3 regions of the Gordonia sp. N1V genome follow, and region 2 is predicted to be linked to each of the others. Evidence: predicted binding sites of a transcription regulator. Region 2 holds the regulator's gene; each other region holds the start of a gene.
What was found. The regulator LexA, encoded in region 2, represses DNA repair genes until DNA is damaged. The targets are predictions, from matches to a motif close to CGAACANNTGTTCG.

Region 1: the regulator LexA is predicted to act here: its motif matches at 1,263-1,276, upstream of P3L18_RS23495 (HNH endonuclease signature motif containing protein).
Region 3: the regulator LexA is predicted to act here: its motif matches at 1,631-1,644, upstream of P3L18_RS21710 (HNH endonuclease signature motif containing protein).

Annotation. Positions count from the first base shown of each region.
Region 1 is NZ_JARJDD010000024.1:33,490-37,804, forward strand. Features, by position in the region: gene P3L18_RS23485 (ImmA/IrrE family metallo-endopeptidase) at 1-462, opposite strand, end outside; gene P3L18_RS23490 (hypothetical protein) at 551-1,117, shown strand; gene P3L18_RS23495 (HNH endonuclease signature motif containing protein) at 1,281-3,056, shown strand; gene P3L18_RS23500 (hypothetical protein) at 3,079-4,315, opposite strand, start outside.
Region 2 is NZ_JARJDD010000006.1:58,219-62,533, forward strand. Features, by position in the region: gene hrpA (ATP-dependent RNA helicase HrpA) at 1-935, shown strand, start outside; gene nrdR (transcriptional regulator NrdR) at 909-1,415, opposite strand; gene P3L18_RS09905 (LysM peptidoglycan-binding domain-containing protein) at 1,474-2,133, opposite strand; gene lexA (transcriptional repressor LexA) at 2,423-3,073, shown strand; gene P3L18_RS09915 (putative PEP-binding protein) at 3,111-4,315, opposite strand, start outside.
Region 3 is NZ_JARJDD010000020.1:42,610-46,924, reverse strand. Features, by position in the region: gene P3L18_RS21720 (acyl-CoA dehydrogenase family protein) at 1-296, opposite strand, end outside; gene P3L18_RS21715 (MBL fold metallo-hydrolase) at 505-1,164, shown strand; gene P3L18_RS21710 (HNH endonuclease signature motif containing protein) at 1,668-3,335, shown strand; gene P3L18_RS21705 (VOC family protein) at 3,809-4,207, opposite strand.

The DNA.
Region 1 (4,315 bases), on a different contig from region 2:
GGCCCGCAGTCGCTGAATCTCGCTCCGTGGCATTAGCAGATTGCCGGCAAACTCGTCGGCGTAGAACTCGTGCAGGTCGTACTTGGTTCCACGTTCATCAATGAACGCGAAGTCCGCCTTGCCCTGGTTGCTGCGCTCGACGAAGTGTCCCAGCTCGTGGGCGATGGTGAAGCGTTGACGCGCCGGGTTCTCATCGCGATCAACGTAGATCGTGGGGATCTCGTCCGGTCGGGCACGGACCATCCCCGATACGCCCTCACGGAGGTAGGTGTACTCGATGCGCAAACCCATACCTCGCGCGATTGCCTCGATGTCCACGGGGAACCGACCCGGCTGCCAGTAGTCATCCGCTACCTCTTGCGCAGCCTTGCGCGCGACATCGATAACGAGCGGCCCCATACACCTCTCCTCCTTCACGATCAAGCGTAGTCGCGACGACGTGGCGAGGATACGGCCCTGCACCGACAAACAACGGACCCCGTCTGCGGCGATGTGGTCCCGCTGCCATTGCGGCCTGACCGAACAGCAGCTTTCATGGCATCCTTCGTTGATGCAGTGGGAAGCTGACGAAATTGTCGAGTGGTTGCCGAACTATGACGCTCGGTACGTCACCCTAGTCGTGCCCGGTTTGAAACCAGTATCGCTGTATCCGCCGGCGCGTACCCTCATTTCAAACGATCGGTTTCGCTCCGACGTCGAAGCGGGGGTGCTCGCGTTCGAGGAGAAGACGGGCATAGAGATCCTTGTCCAGGAGTCAGGTTGGCAAGCTGACCTTGGTGGCGCGGAATGCGTCATGACATATGTGCTCGATGCGGCGGTATCCGGAATTATCGGCGCATACGCAACAGACCTACGTGACAGCGTCGTGCGCGCACTCAAGTCACGATCACCACGCGCACCTATCACCGAGCAACGCGTCAAACATCACGCGAAGATTCTCGTCAGTGTTCGGCACAACGTCAGCGCGGCTGAACTGACCGTACGAGCAGTGACGCTGCGCGGGACTTCGGCCAGTGTCTCCCTGTCGGGTAGTGATGGGTCATCGTTCCTGGCAGAGCTGCAGTTTAATGAGGACGGGACCGCTTCACTCACATCCTCAACGCACACGTTCCCCTAGCGCGACCTCGGTCCGTGTAAAACCGCGAGCAAGACTCTGCGCACGCCACATTCTGGGTTATGTGCGGCCATCACCGCCCCCTCCGCCCGGCACATGAATGCCCTAAACCACCCCCCGACCTGCGCCGATCCATTTTGTCAGACCTCGAAGGTATGTTCCATTCATGTCCTCCGAGATCCCGCTTGATCGCGATGCCGACGCCGATGCCGTCGGCGTGCCGAGCGCGACGGATCTGTGGCTTGCGGGCGCGCATGACGAGCAGCCAAAGTCGTTCTTGGAGCAAATCCCCGAGGATGAGGACCTCTCGAAGACCGATTTGGTGGAGGTTATCGCGCATAGCGCCGCGTCGATCTCGGCGGCGCACTACCGGATGCTGCAGGGCATCTCGCTGCTTCATGAGGCGCACGAGGAGGAGTACGGATGCGAGGTCGCCGAGAAGACCTCGGGTGAGTCGAGTCTTGCGGAAATCGCCGAGTCGGCGGCGAAGGCGGTGTGCGGAGTCGATCCGCGCGAGCAGTTCGGTCCGGACGGCTTGGACCGGACGGTCGCCGACGTCGGGGCCGTGTTGTCGATGTCTCCGGCCGCCGCCAAGGAGATGATCAAGCTGGCCGAGGTCGCCCGCTATCGGCTGCCGTCGACCGGCGCGATGCTCGGGCTCGGTCGAATTGACCCGCAACGTTTCAAGATTGTGGCTGCTGCGACCGAACTGTGTGATCCGGAGCTGCTTCCGGAGATCGACGTGAAGTTGTCCGACATGATCGGTTCCCGTGATCAGATGTCGACGCAACGGTTCACCAACATGGTCAAGCGGGTGGTTTCCAAGGTCGACCGGTCGGTGTCTCGGCGTCATCGGGAGCGGGCACAATCTGACCGGGGGGTCGCGATCGGGCCCGATCGGTTCCGGCCGGGCCAGGCGCGGATGACCGCGCAGTTGCCCACCGCCGACGGCGCTCTGGTCGGCTCGCAACTCGACGCGATGGCCGAGGGCGTTCACAAGGGTGACCCGCGGACCAAGAAGCAGCGGCGCGCTGACGCGTTGATCGCCCTGACACAGGGACGCGATCGCCTCGCCTGCGAATGCGAGGACTGCACCGCGGTCGCTGATGACAGCGACAGTGACGGCGCACCCGACGATTCAGCGGTGCTCGATGCCCAAGCGCCGCAGAATGATCCGGATACCGATGAGGTGCAACCTCCAGAAGCGGAACAGCTCGCAGAGCACGAACAAACCCCAGAGGACGCGCACACGGAGTGCACCTGCGAGTGTGCCGACCATCGCCACGAGCCGGCGGGCCCTCGAGGGACGATCTTCGTTGTGGCCAACGAGTCGACGCTGGCCGGCGAGGACGACGATGACGCGCTCATCGACGGATACGGTCCGATTGACGCCGACTCCGTACGTCAACTCGCCGAGGCAGAGTTCACCCGCAAGGTCGGGATCTCACGGGTGTCGGCGCTCAAGGGCATCGACGGGCTGAAGTATCGACCGGGTAAGCGTCTGCAGGCCTTCATTCGGGTGGGTGAGCTGTGCTGTACGTGGCCGGGCTGCAACGAGCCGGTCTGGAAGACCGATCTCGACCACAGCGAGCCGTTCGACCACCAACACCCCGAGCGTGGTGGTCCGACCGAAGCGTGGAACATCAAGCCGCTATGCCGTTTTCACCATCGGATGAAGACCTTCGGCCGGTGGCGAGACTTTCAGGACACCATGATGACCGCGATGTTCCAGTCGCCGACCGGGCATTGGTTTGTCGGCAACGCCTTCCGTGGTGTCGACATGTTCCCCGGGCTGAAGGGCGCCCACAAACTGAGGTACCTCAAGAACAAACCACCCGATCATCCCGCCCGCAAAGCGATCGACGCGCGCCACGCCAAGGCACGCGCCGCGGACCAACGTGCCCTGAAGCGTTGGGATGACGCGCATCCGCCGCCGTACTGAGAGCGGTTGTCTCGCTGGTTGTCTAGTAGGTGAGTGGCGGTCGTTCGTGTCGAAGGGCAACCAATTCGATGGCATAGGCGATCCACGCGGTCGCGGCGAAGATGGCTGATACGCCGGTGAGATAGATCGCGGTAGTGACGGTGGTGACCTCCACGAAGGTCTGAGCGGACTCAGAACCAAGCATGCCAAGCTGCTGATTGAGGTTTGCGGTGACCACAGCAACGATGAACCCGCTGACGATCGCGAGACCTGCAGTCGCGCGAACGCGGCGATGCCCAAGAAGCCACGCAGCGACAAAGGCGCTCGCTGACAGGAAGTCTCCGAGGAACAGGTATGGGCCCGCATCTGCCGCGGCGACCGATCCAGTCGTGATCGCTTGAGCGACGGCAGCACCGAGTTGAGCGAGAAATGCGACGGCCACCAGGGCTCGAATCCATCCCTGCGGCACCCAGATGTCCCGGCGTGAGCGTAGGACGGTCATTGCTGCGAGCACGGAAGGAACAAGCGAGAGCAATGCCAGGCAAAGCATCAGGATGAGCGCGGTGTCCGGGGACAGAGAAGCAGTGAAACGTGTGTTCCCGGTTTGGATTTGCGCGTTCACGCCCAGGGCGATGGTGTTGAGGACCGGATACAGAATCAGTGTGGCGATCGCCAACAGCGATCCACGGGGCGCCGGGCGCGAATGTGGGACTTGCACGGTGGACAAGGGCGGCGGTGGGACAGCGTCGGCGACGCCAGGGAGTGGGCCCGTCACGGGATGCCTCTGCCGGTCGACCGGCGCCGACTCCTCGGAGCAGAGTTTCTTGAAGTCGATGCCCCCGGCGAGCGTCAGAACCACCAGAGCCAGCGGAACCACTCCGAGGCCGGCGAATAAGAATATCCAGGACGTTGCCGTCTCAACGAGTGCGCGACCGACAAGAACTGATAAGGCGGTGAACGTCGTGACGGCCACCACCGGGAGCGCCTGACGCCACCTGTGAACACGGGCCGCCCGAACACTCTCCACAATGCATCCACCGATCGGCATGTCGTACTTGATCGCGAAGTACGCCGCCCACCGAAGCGGGACGAACATCATCGCGGCGACGAGAGCCGCAACAAGTCCCACAAGGCCGACGATGGTGTTGCCGGTTGGTTGTTGCTCCCAGGCGATTTGGAGGTCAAAGAGGGACGCATACACGTCGAGCACCAGATACGCGGCCACCGACGGACAGACGATCGCAATGAATGAGCACATCAACGCCTTCGGCCAGCCCCGA
Region 2 (4,315 bases):
GTACTTCATCGTTCGCCGAACTGTCGGAACCGACATCCGCCGCCACCACACAGACGGCCACACCGGTGTACACCACGTGGACCGACGAGGGCATCGGAACACTCGCGCCGAGCGAGACCGCCGACGTCGCCGGGCAGACCATCACCCGTTACCCGACTCTGCACGTGACCCACCGCGCCGGCCATCCCGACGGGGTCTCGGTTGTCCGGGCGGCGACCACCACCGAGGCGAGCACCGCCCTGGCCGGCGGCGTGATCGTGTTGTTGGAGAACACGATCCCCGCATTGAGTCCGAAAGCCGCCTCCGGACTGGACCCTGCCGGACGGATCGCGTTGAGCCAGAGCCCCTATCGGGAGCCGGCGCGGTTGTTCGGCGATTGCACACGCCGAGCGATCCGTGATCTCGTGGAGCCCGACGAACTGCGCGTCGTACGTTCGCCCCAGGCGTTCGCCGCGCTCGCCCAACGGCTGCGGCCAGCGGTGACCGACGCCGCTCCGGAGTATCTACGCCTCGCGGTCGACGTCCTGCGGGAGTTGGTGGCACTGCGCGGTGTGATCGACACCCATTCGGGGCAACTCGCCGCCGACGACGTCGCCGAACAGCTCGGCCATCTGGTGTTCGACGGCTTCGTCGCCGCCACCCCACGGGAGCACCTGGCGGAGGTGCCCCGCTATCTGCGCGCTGCCCGTGAGCGCCTGGAGCATCTGCCGGCATCCGCCGCGCGGGATCGCGCCGGCATGGAGGCACTGGATCGGGTGGTGGAGCGCTGGAACCAGCGGCTCGCGCAGGTGCCCGACCGCAGGCGAGACGCGGTCAACGAACAGGCGCACTGGCTCGTCGAGGAATTGCGGGTCGGTCTGTTCGCGCAGCGACTGGGCACGCGTTATCCGATCTCGGAGAAACGGGCGCTACGGACCCTGGACCGACTCGGCTGACACGACGCCGGCTGCGGGCGTCGTCCGGCCGTGGGTCAGATTGCCCTGCAGGTCGTCGATCTCGCGTTGGAAGTCCTCGAGGGAATCGAACGAGCGGTACACCGACGCGAATCGCAGGTAGGCGACCTCATCGAGGTCGCGCAAGGGTTTGAGGATCGCCAATCCGACCTCGTTGCTGGGGATCTCGGCGACTCCGGAGGCCCGAACGGTCTCCTCGACCTGTTGGGCGAGCTGCGCGAGATCGTCCTCGTCGACCTGGCGTCCCTGACACGCGCGTCGGACCCCACGCATCACTTTCTCGCGGCTGAAGGGCTCGGTGACGCCATTGCGTTTGACGACGGCCAGGACAGCGGTCTCCACCGTCGAGAACCGGCGACCGCATGCGCTGCAGGAGCGGCGCCGACGGATCGCCTGCCCCTCGTCGGCAACTCGGGAGTCGATGACCTTGGTGTCATCATTCCTGCAGAACGGACAGCGCATACACCGACAATACCGCCCCACCGCGGTGGAACAGCCGTGTGATCGCCTACCCCGGTCGTCACCGGTAGGCGGGTACCAGCAGTGCCTGACCGACCTGGAGCCCGCTGCCGGACATCTCGTTCATCCGCGCGATCTCGTCGATGACGGCCTGCCGGGGCAGGTCGGGCGCGACCCGTGCGGCAACCGAGTTCAGCGATTCCCCGGCACGTACGTGCACGACCTCGGTGGCCGCGGGCGCCGGCGTGGTCGACTGCTGGTAGTCGCTACCGGCCACGGCCACCAGCCACACCAGCAGCGCCAGGGCGACACCGGTCAGCACGGCCACCATCGCACCGGTACGGCGAGCGGTGCGGTGCGCGGTGACCCGCGGGCCGACCGGAGTTGCGCAACGGGTGCCCGCAACCGCCGGAAGGCGGCGCGCACCGGTCCGGGCCGGGCCCGCATATGCCGGTCGTCGGCGGGCCGGGTCGCGCTCGAGCGTGCGCCGCTCCGGGAGGCGACGGTCGGACGACCGGTGTTCGGACGACCGGTGTTCGGACGACCGGTGTTCGAGCACCCGGTGTTCGAGCACCCGGTGTTCGAGCGCCCGGTGCTCGACGGTTGCGCGGGCCGGCATCGACGCCCCGCGGCGAACGGCGGCGGCGCGGTGAGCCGTCCGGCGGGACCGAACGGGCAGGTCGTTGGTGCCCGGCGCGGTGGGCAGAAGTACGGTCGGCATGGCGTCTCCCTATCTCGATCATGCATTCGAAGAACGGATGTTCGAGTTCTACCACGGGGCACCGACAATTTCTCGCGACACGTCGAACACATGTTTGAGGTTGCCTGTCGCCTCGGCTACCCTGGCCGGTGTTCAGCTCTCCACAGGGCCCGTCAACCAGGGCGTACCCCGCGAGGATGTGCGCACCGACCGAAAGGATGCGAACCCCATGAGTGAGAAGAAGGGCCGCTCGGGTGACCCCGACGCGGCGACCGTCACCGATCCGGACGACGCCGTCGCGACCGGCCCGATCGATCCCGCGGCCGTCGAGGCCGCGCTCACCCCGCGCCAGAAGGGCGTGCTCGATGTGATCCGCAAGTCCGTGCGCGAACGCGGGTATCCGCCGAGCATCCGCGAGATCGGCGACGCCGTCGGCCTGGCGTCGACCTCATCGGTCGCGCATCAGCTGCGAACCCTCGAGCGCAAGGGTCTGCTCAAACGCGATCACAACCGACCCCGCGCGGTGAACGTCCAGGACGGCGATCCCACGCCCACCGACGACAACCCGAATGCATCGAACCTCCCCACGCCGACGTTCGTGCCGGTTCTGGGACGTATCGCGGCCGGCGGGCCGATCCTGGCCGAGGAGGCCGTCGAGGATGTCTTCCCGCTGCCGCGTGAACTCGTTGGCGACGGGTCACTGTTCCTGCTGCGCGTCGTCGGTGAATCGATGATCGACGCGGCCATCTGCGACGGCGACTGGGTGGTCGTTCGTCAACAGAACGTCGCCGACAACGGCGACATCGTCGCGGCGATGATCGACGGCGAGGCGACGGTCAAGACCTTCAAGCGCAAGGACGGCCATGTGTGGCTGATGCCGCACAACGACCTGTTCGAGCCCATCCCCGGCGACGACGCCGCGGTGCTGGGCAAGGTCGTGACGGTGATGCGCCGCATCTGAGCGGAGTCGCACCCGCCGGCCCGCTCAGCCGAACGGCTCAGCTGCGCAACGCTTCCGCGGCCGCGGCACGCGCATCGGCCGGTGAGGCGGTCGCCAGTACAGCCTGCGCGGCGGAGCGGCACGCCTCGCGGTCGACCTCGGCGAGCTTCGCTCCCACCGCGGGCGCCGCGGCCGGGGCGCTCGACAGCGAGGTGACGCCGAGTCCGACCAGGACACACGCGAGCAGCGGATCGGCGGCGGCCTCGCCGCACACCCCGACCGGTGTCGCACTGCGGGTGCCCGCCTCGGCGACGGTGGCGATCAGCGAGAGCACCGCAGGCTGCCACGGGTCGGTGAGCCCGGCGAGCTCGGCCGACATCCGGTCGGCGGCCATCGTGTACTGCGTGAGATCGTTGGTGCCGATCGAGACGAAGTCGACCTCGGCGAGGATCGCCGGAGCGAGGATCGCCGCCGAGGGGATCTCGATCATCACCCCCGCCACCAGCCCGCGACCGCGGACCTCGGCGGCGAATTCGGCGGCTTCGGCGGCCGAGGCGATCATCGGCGCCATCACCCAGGGCGTGGTGCCGGTCGCCTGCGCGGCGCGGGCGATCGCGTCGAGTTGACCGGTACGGATCTCGGGATGTGTCGCGGCGATCCGGTTGCCTCGTACGCCCAGTGCGGGATTCGCCTCGGTGCCGTGATCGACGAACTTCAGCGGCTTGTCCGAGCCGGCATCGAGCGTCCGGACCACGACCTTCTTGCCGTCGAAGGCCTCGATGACCTCGCGGTAGAGCGCTGCCTGCTCGTCCACCGACGGTTCGTCGGCCCGATCGAGGAAAGCGAGTTCGGTGCGGAACAGACCGACCCCCTCGACGGGGTATGCCGTCGCCGCCCGCGCCGAGACGCCGTCGGCGACGTTCGCCAGGATGGCCACCTCCACACCATCGGCGGTGCGCCCGGGCCCGGTCCATCCCGCGATCGCCTCCGCCTCCCGACGACTCTGCTCCACCTCGTCCCCGGCCCGCGCCGGATCGGGGTGAACGACAACGGTTCCCGCGGTTCCGTCGACGAGAACGGGCGTGCCCGCGGGTACGTCGTCGAGGCCGGCGACCGCCACCACGCACGGAATCCCCAGTTGGCGGGCGATGATCGCGGTGTGGCTGGTCGGCCCACCGAGCCGGGTGGCCAACGCGGTGATCAGTTTCGGATCGAGTCCGGCGGTGTCGGCCGGCGCGAGGTCGTCGGCGAGGAGCACCGACG
Region 3 (4,315 bases), on a different contig from region 2:
TGTTCGTCGTCGGGCGTGAGATTGAAGTAGCCCTTGGGTGTGGTCGTCAGCCGTTTGGCCGGAGCCGACCCGCCCTGCACCTTCGAGAAGGCGCGGTTGGCGGCGCCGAGGGTCTGGAACCCGGTCTTGGTCGCCTGGTACGCGATCCGGTTGATGGGTTCACGGATCTGGTACTTCTCGGCGAACTCCGAGCCCGTGACCGTGGTCAGCACGCGCATCGCGGTACCGATGAAGTTGCGGGGATGACGGGTCTTCCCGACGGCGGAGGTGTCGCGGGGTTCGGTGTGAGTAGACATGTTCACCATTTCTCGCAGTGGTTGACTGGGTGGGGCGGTACGGCTCCGGGATACCTTACCCGGCGGTAAGAACCGATCTTACTCATGGGTAAGAAGAATGTCACGTGTTTGTTCGCCGGGACTCGTTCGCCGGCCGTGCGTGCCGGGGCGACCAGGGGTTATGAAGCGGTTCGCTGACACATGAGGCCGCCGGGAGCACAGTGGAGGCATGCAACTCACGCACTTCGGTCATTCGTGTCTGCTGGTCGAACTCGATGGGGCGAAGATCCTGTTCGATCCGGGAAACTTCTCCCACGGTTTCGAGGGCATCACCGGACTCGACGCGATCCTGATCACCCACCAACATCCCGATCACTGTGACCCCGCGCGGCTGCCGGATCTCATCGCGGCCAATCCGCAGGCCCTCCGATACGCCGATCCGCAGACCGCCCGGCAACTCAATGACGCCGACTCGTCGGGGGAGTGGACCCCGGCGCACCCCGGGCAGCAGGTGGACATCGGCGCGGTCACCGCCCGGATGACCGGCGGCCGGCATGCGGTGATCCATCCGGAGATCCCGGTCATCGACAACGTCGCCTACGTCCTCGACTCGTCGCAGGGCGCCGGGCGGTTCATGCACCCGGGCGACTCGTTCTACATTCCGTTCGAGAATGTCGACGTCCTCGCGCTGCCGTCGGCGGCGCCGTGGATGAAACTCAGTGAGTCCGTGGATTACCTGCGTGCCATGGCGCCACGCGTCGCGGTGCCCATCCATCAGGCCATCCTGTCCGACGCGGGGACCGGCATCCACTACTCACGATTGAGCGAGATGAAGGACGCGGCAACCGAATTCGCCGTACTCGATCAGGAGTCCGCGGCCGAGTTCTGAAAGATGTGCAGTTGACGGCACATCGTCGCGTTTCAGCCGGTCCCGCATGTCGGCGACCGACACCGCGGGGAAGTCGAGCCCCAAGGCGATCGTGGCGGCAAAGCGGGATGCACGGGCAACGCCCCGAGGGCGGCTGCAGCGCCGCTGCTGTAGCCTCCACCGAGAACGTAGCCGGAATCTGTTGCGCGAGAGGGTATTCGGTGCATCCCCGAGCGCATCCTCAACTGGCACAACCGGTGGGAGCCGGTCTGGATCGGTGGTCGAGGCGCTTCCCGATCGGTGGTCGAGGTGCGAGGCGCCCAAGGTCCTTCACCGATCGATGGTCGAGGTGCGAGGCGCCCCAGGCGCCGAGCCTCGAGACCGAGCCGAACCGACGCTGGAACCCAACCGAGACTCACCCGAAAAAACTTTCGACAACCCCTTGCCAACCCGACAAACCCGGCATACACTCGAACACAACATCACGCAAACACGTGTTCGCTATCACTGGGGGGTGAGAAATGATGGTCGACACCGCGTTCCCCGACGTGTCGGGGTTGTCGACCGCCCAGAAACTCGCCCTCGCCCACCGTGTGGTCGATTCGCTGGCCACCGATGATTTGACCGGCCTGTCCAACGACGACCTGGTCGCGGTCGCCCAGTCCACCGAACAGTTGATCACCCGGGTCACCGTTCAGGGGGATCGGCAGATTGTGGAATTCTCCGACCGCCATCTGGCCCGCGAGTACGGGTTCGGGTCGATCACCGACGCCATGATCGGCCTGTTGCGGATCTCGGAACCGTGGCGGCGGTGGAAGCAACTGAAAGCGACCGCCACGTTCCACACCTTCACCGGTGAGGTCGCCGCCCCCAAATATCCGGCACTGGCCGAGGCGATGGCGTCCGGTGCGGCCGGCTCGTCGCATGCGGCGGTGGTGATCGACGTGTTGGACCGCATTCCCGCGGCAGTGCCGTTCGACGAGAAAATGTCGGCCGACGCCACGATGGCCGGGTTCGCCCGCACCCACACCCCGTCTGATTTGCGGATTTTGGGGGCACGGGTGTTGGCGCACCTCGACCCCGACGGCCACCTGACCGACGATTCGGATCGGCAACGCCGCCGCCAGATCCGCATCGGCCGGCAAGACGCGCAGAAAATGAGCGGGTTGTCGGGGCAGATGACCCCGACCTTGACCGCGCACCTCGAAGCGGTACTCGCCGCGTGGGCGGCCCCCGGAATGAACAACCCCGCCGATCCGGAGTCCCCCACCGGGAGTCGCGAGGACGCTGATCCCGAACAGGTGGCGGCCGCGGCAGCCCGCGATCACCGCGATCAGGTCCAACGCAACCATGACGCGTTGGAGGCGGTCCTGCGCGCCGGACTGGATGTCGGTCTCGGCCCGCAGTCGCATCGCGGGCTGCCACCGCATCTGATCATCAAAGCGTCGCTGTCGGAGTTGATTGCGCAGACCGGGATGGGCGTCACGGCGACCGGCACCCTGCTCCCGATCCGGGATGTGATCGCGTTGGCAGCTCAGTGCCAGCCGTGGCTGGCGGTATTCGACGACCACACCAGTCTTCCCCTGTATTTGGGGCGGGCGCGGTTGGCGAGTCAAGGCCAGCGGATCGCGTTGTTCGCCAAAGACGGTGGCGAGTACTGCTCGTTTCCCGGGTGCACTCAACCTGCCGCGCACGTCGAAATTCATCACGCCACCAAAGATCATGCGAAAGGTGGGCTCACCAACATCGGTGACCTCGCCCCCGCGTGTGGGAAACACAACCGGATGGTCGGTGACAAACCCGGACAATTCACGACCGGGATTTATCGGGACGGGCCGTGGGCCGGACGGTGCTGGTGGCGCAAAAACACCCCGGTCGGGGCGGCTGAACCGAACCCGAAACGCACCAACGCGCTACCGGATGTCGGGGCCACCTACACCGCGGCACTCGCGCGTTTCCGCGCGGAGTTGCATCCACCACCCGACCCACCATCAAGTAGGGCCGCTGCCGATACCGATCTCGCCACACGCGACGACCGGGACTCGATGCTGCCCACCAACCGAATCCGACGCAGCCGAGTCCCGATCGGACACGGCTACTACGACCTCGTCGAAATCCTCCACCCTGACCCTGGCCCGAATTCGCCGGTCGACACCCGACTCGCCCAACTCCTCGGCGACCACGGACTCTAGACCGTCGCATTGTTCGGTCCGGGTCGGAAACCAGCAGCGGTGCAACAGGTCTCGAGGCTCGTCGCTAACGCTCCTCGACACCTCGACCACCGGAAGAAACGCTCGTCGCTAACGCTCCTCGGCACCTCGACCATCGGGAGAAAGGGAACGCCACTAACGCTCCTTGGCACCTCGACCATTGGGACGAAAGAGCTCCTCCGCAAATCCATCGCAGAGGAATTGGGAGACACGCTCTGCGGGGTGGGTACCGCTGACCGGTGTTCGGCACGGAACGCCGACAGCCCGCCCGTCCACAGTGATCCTCGGTGTGCACGGCGTCATTAGCATCTGTGTTCACTCGATCATTCACGGGCCGTTAGAGTTTCGACGGTGCTGCGACGGCGCACGCCATTCCGCGGCGACGATCGCCCGGTATAGCCCGAAACGGCCGGCCCGGCTTCGTCACCGAACTCGACCGGGCCGACCAACGCGATCTACGCCGGCGGGGCGAAGAACTCCAGAGCGATGTTGTCGGGGTCGCGGAAGGAGATGCCCGACCCGTACGCCGCGTGCTTGATGCCGCCGTGGGCGATGCCGAGCTCGTCGAGCCGGGTGCGCCACCGCTCGAGGTCGTCCTGTCCGACCGCGAACGCTACGTGGTCGAGTCCGGTGCGCTTCTCGCTGAACACCTCCGACGGCGTCGAGTCGGTGTGGGTGTGCAGACCGAACAGCGTGCCGCCGTCGAGGGCGTACACGGCGTGGTGGAACGCGCCGGACTCCTCGTCCTCCTCGAGGACGGGCTCGGCGCCGAACAGGCGGCTGTACCAGGACCGGCTGATCTCGAGGTCGGCGACGGTGATCGCAACGTGGGTGAGGGCGGGGAAGCCGGGCATGGAGAACTCCTGACGTCGGTGCGGGTCTCCTGTCGACGCTAGGTCGAACAGAGGAGTCCCCGAAGCACTTTCGTCGGCAACTCGTCGACTGGACAGGTGCGTCCGACC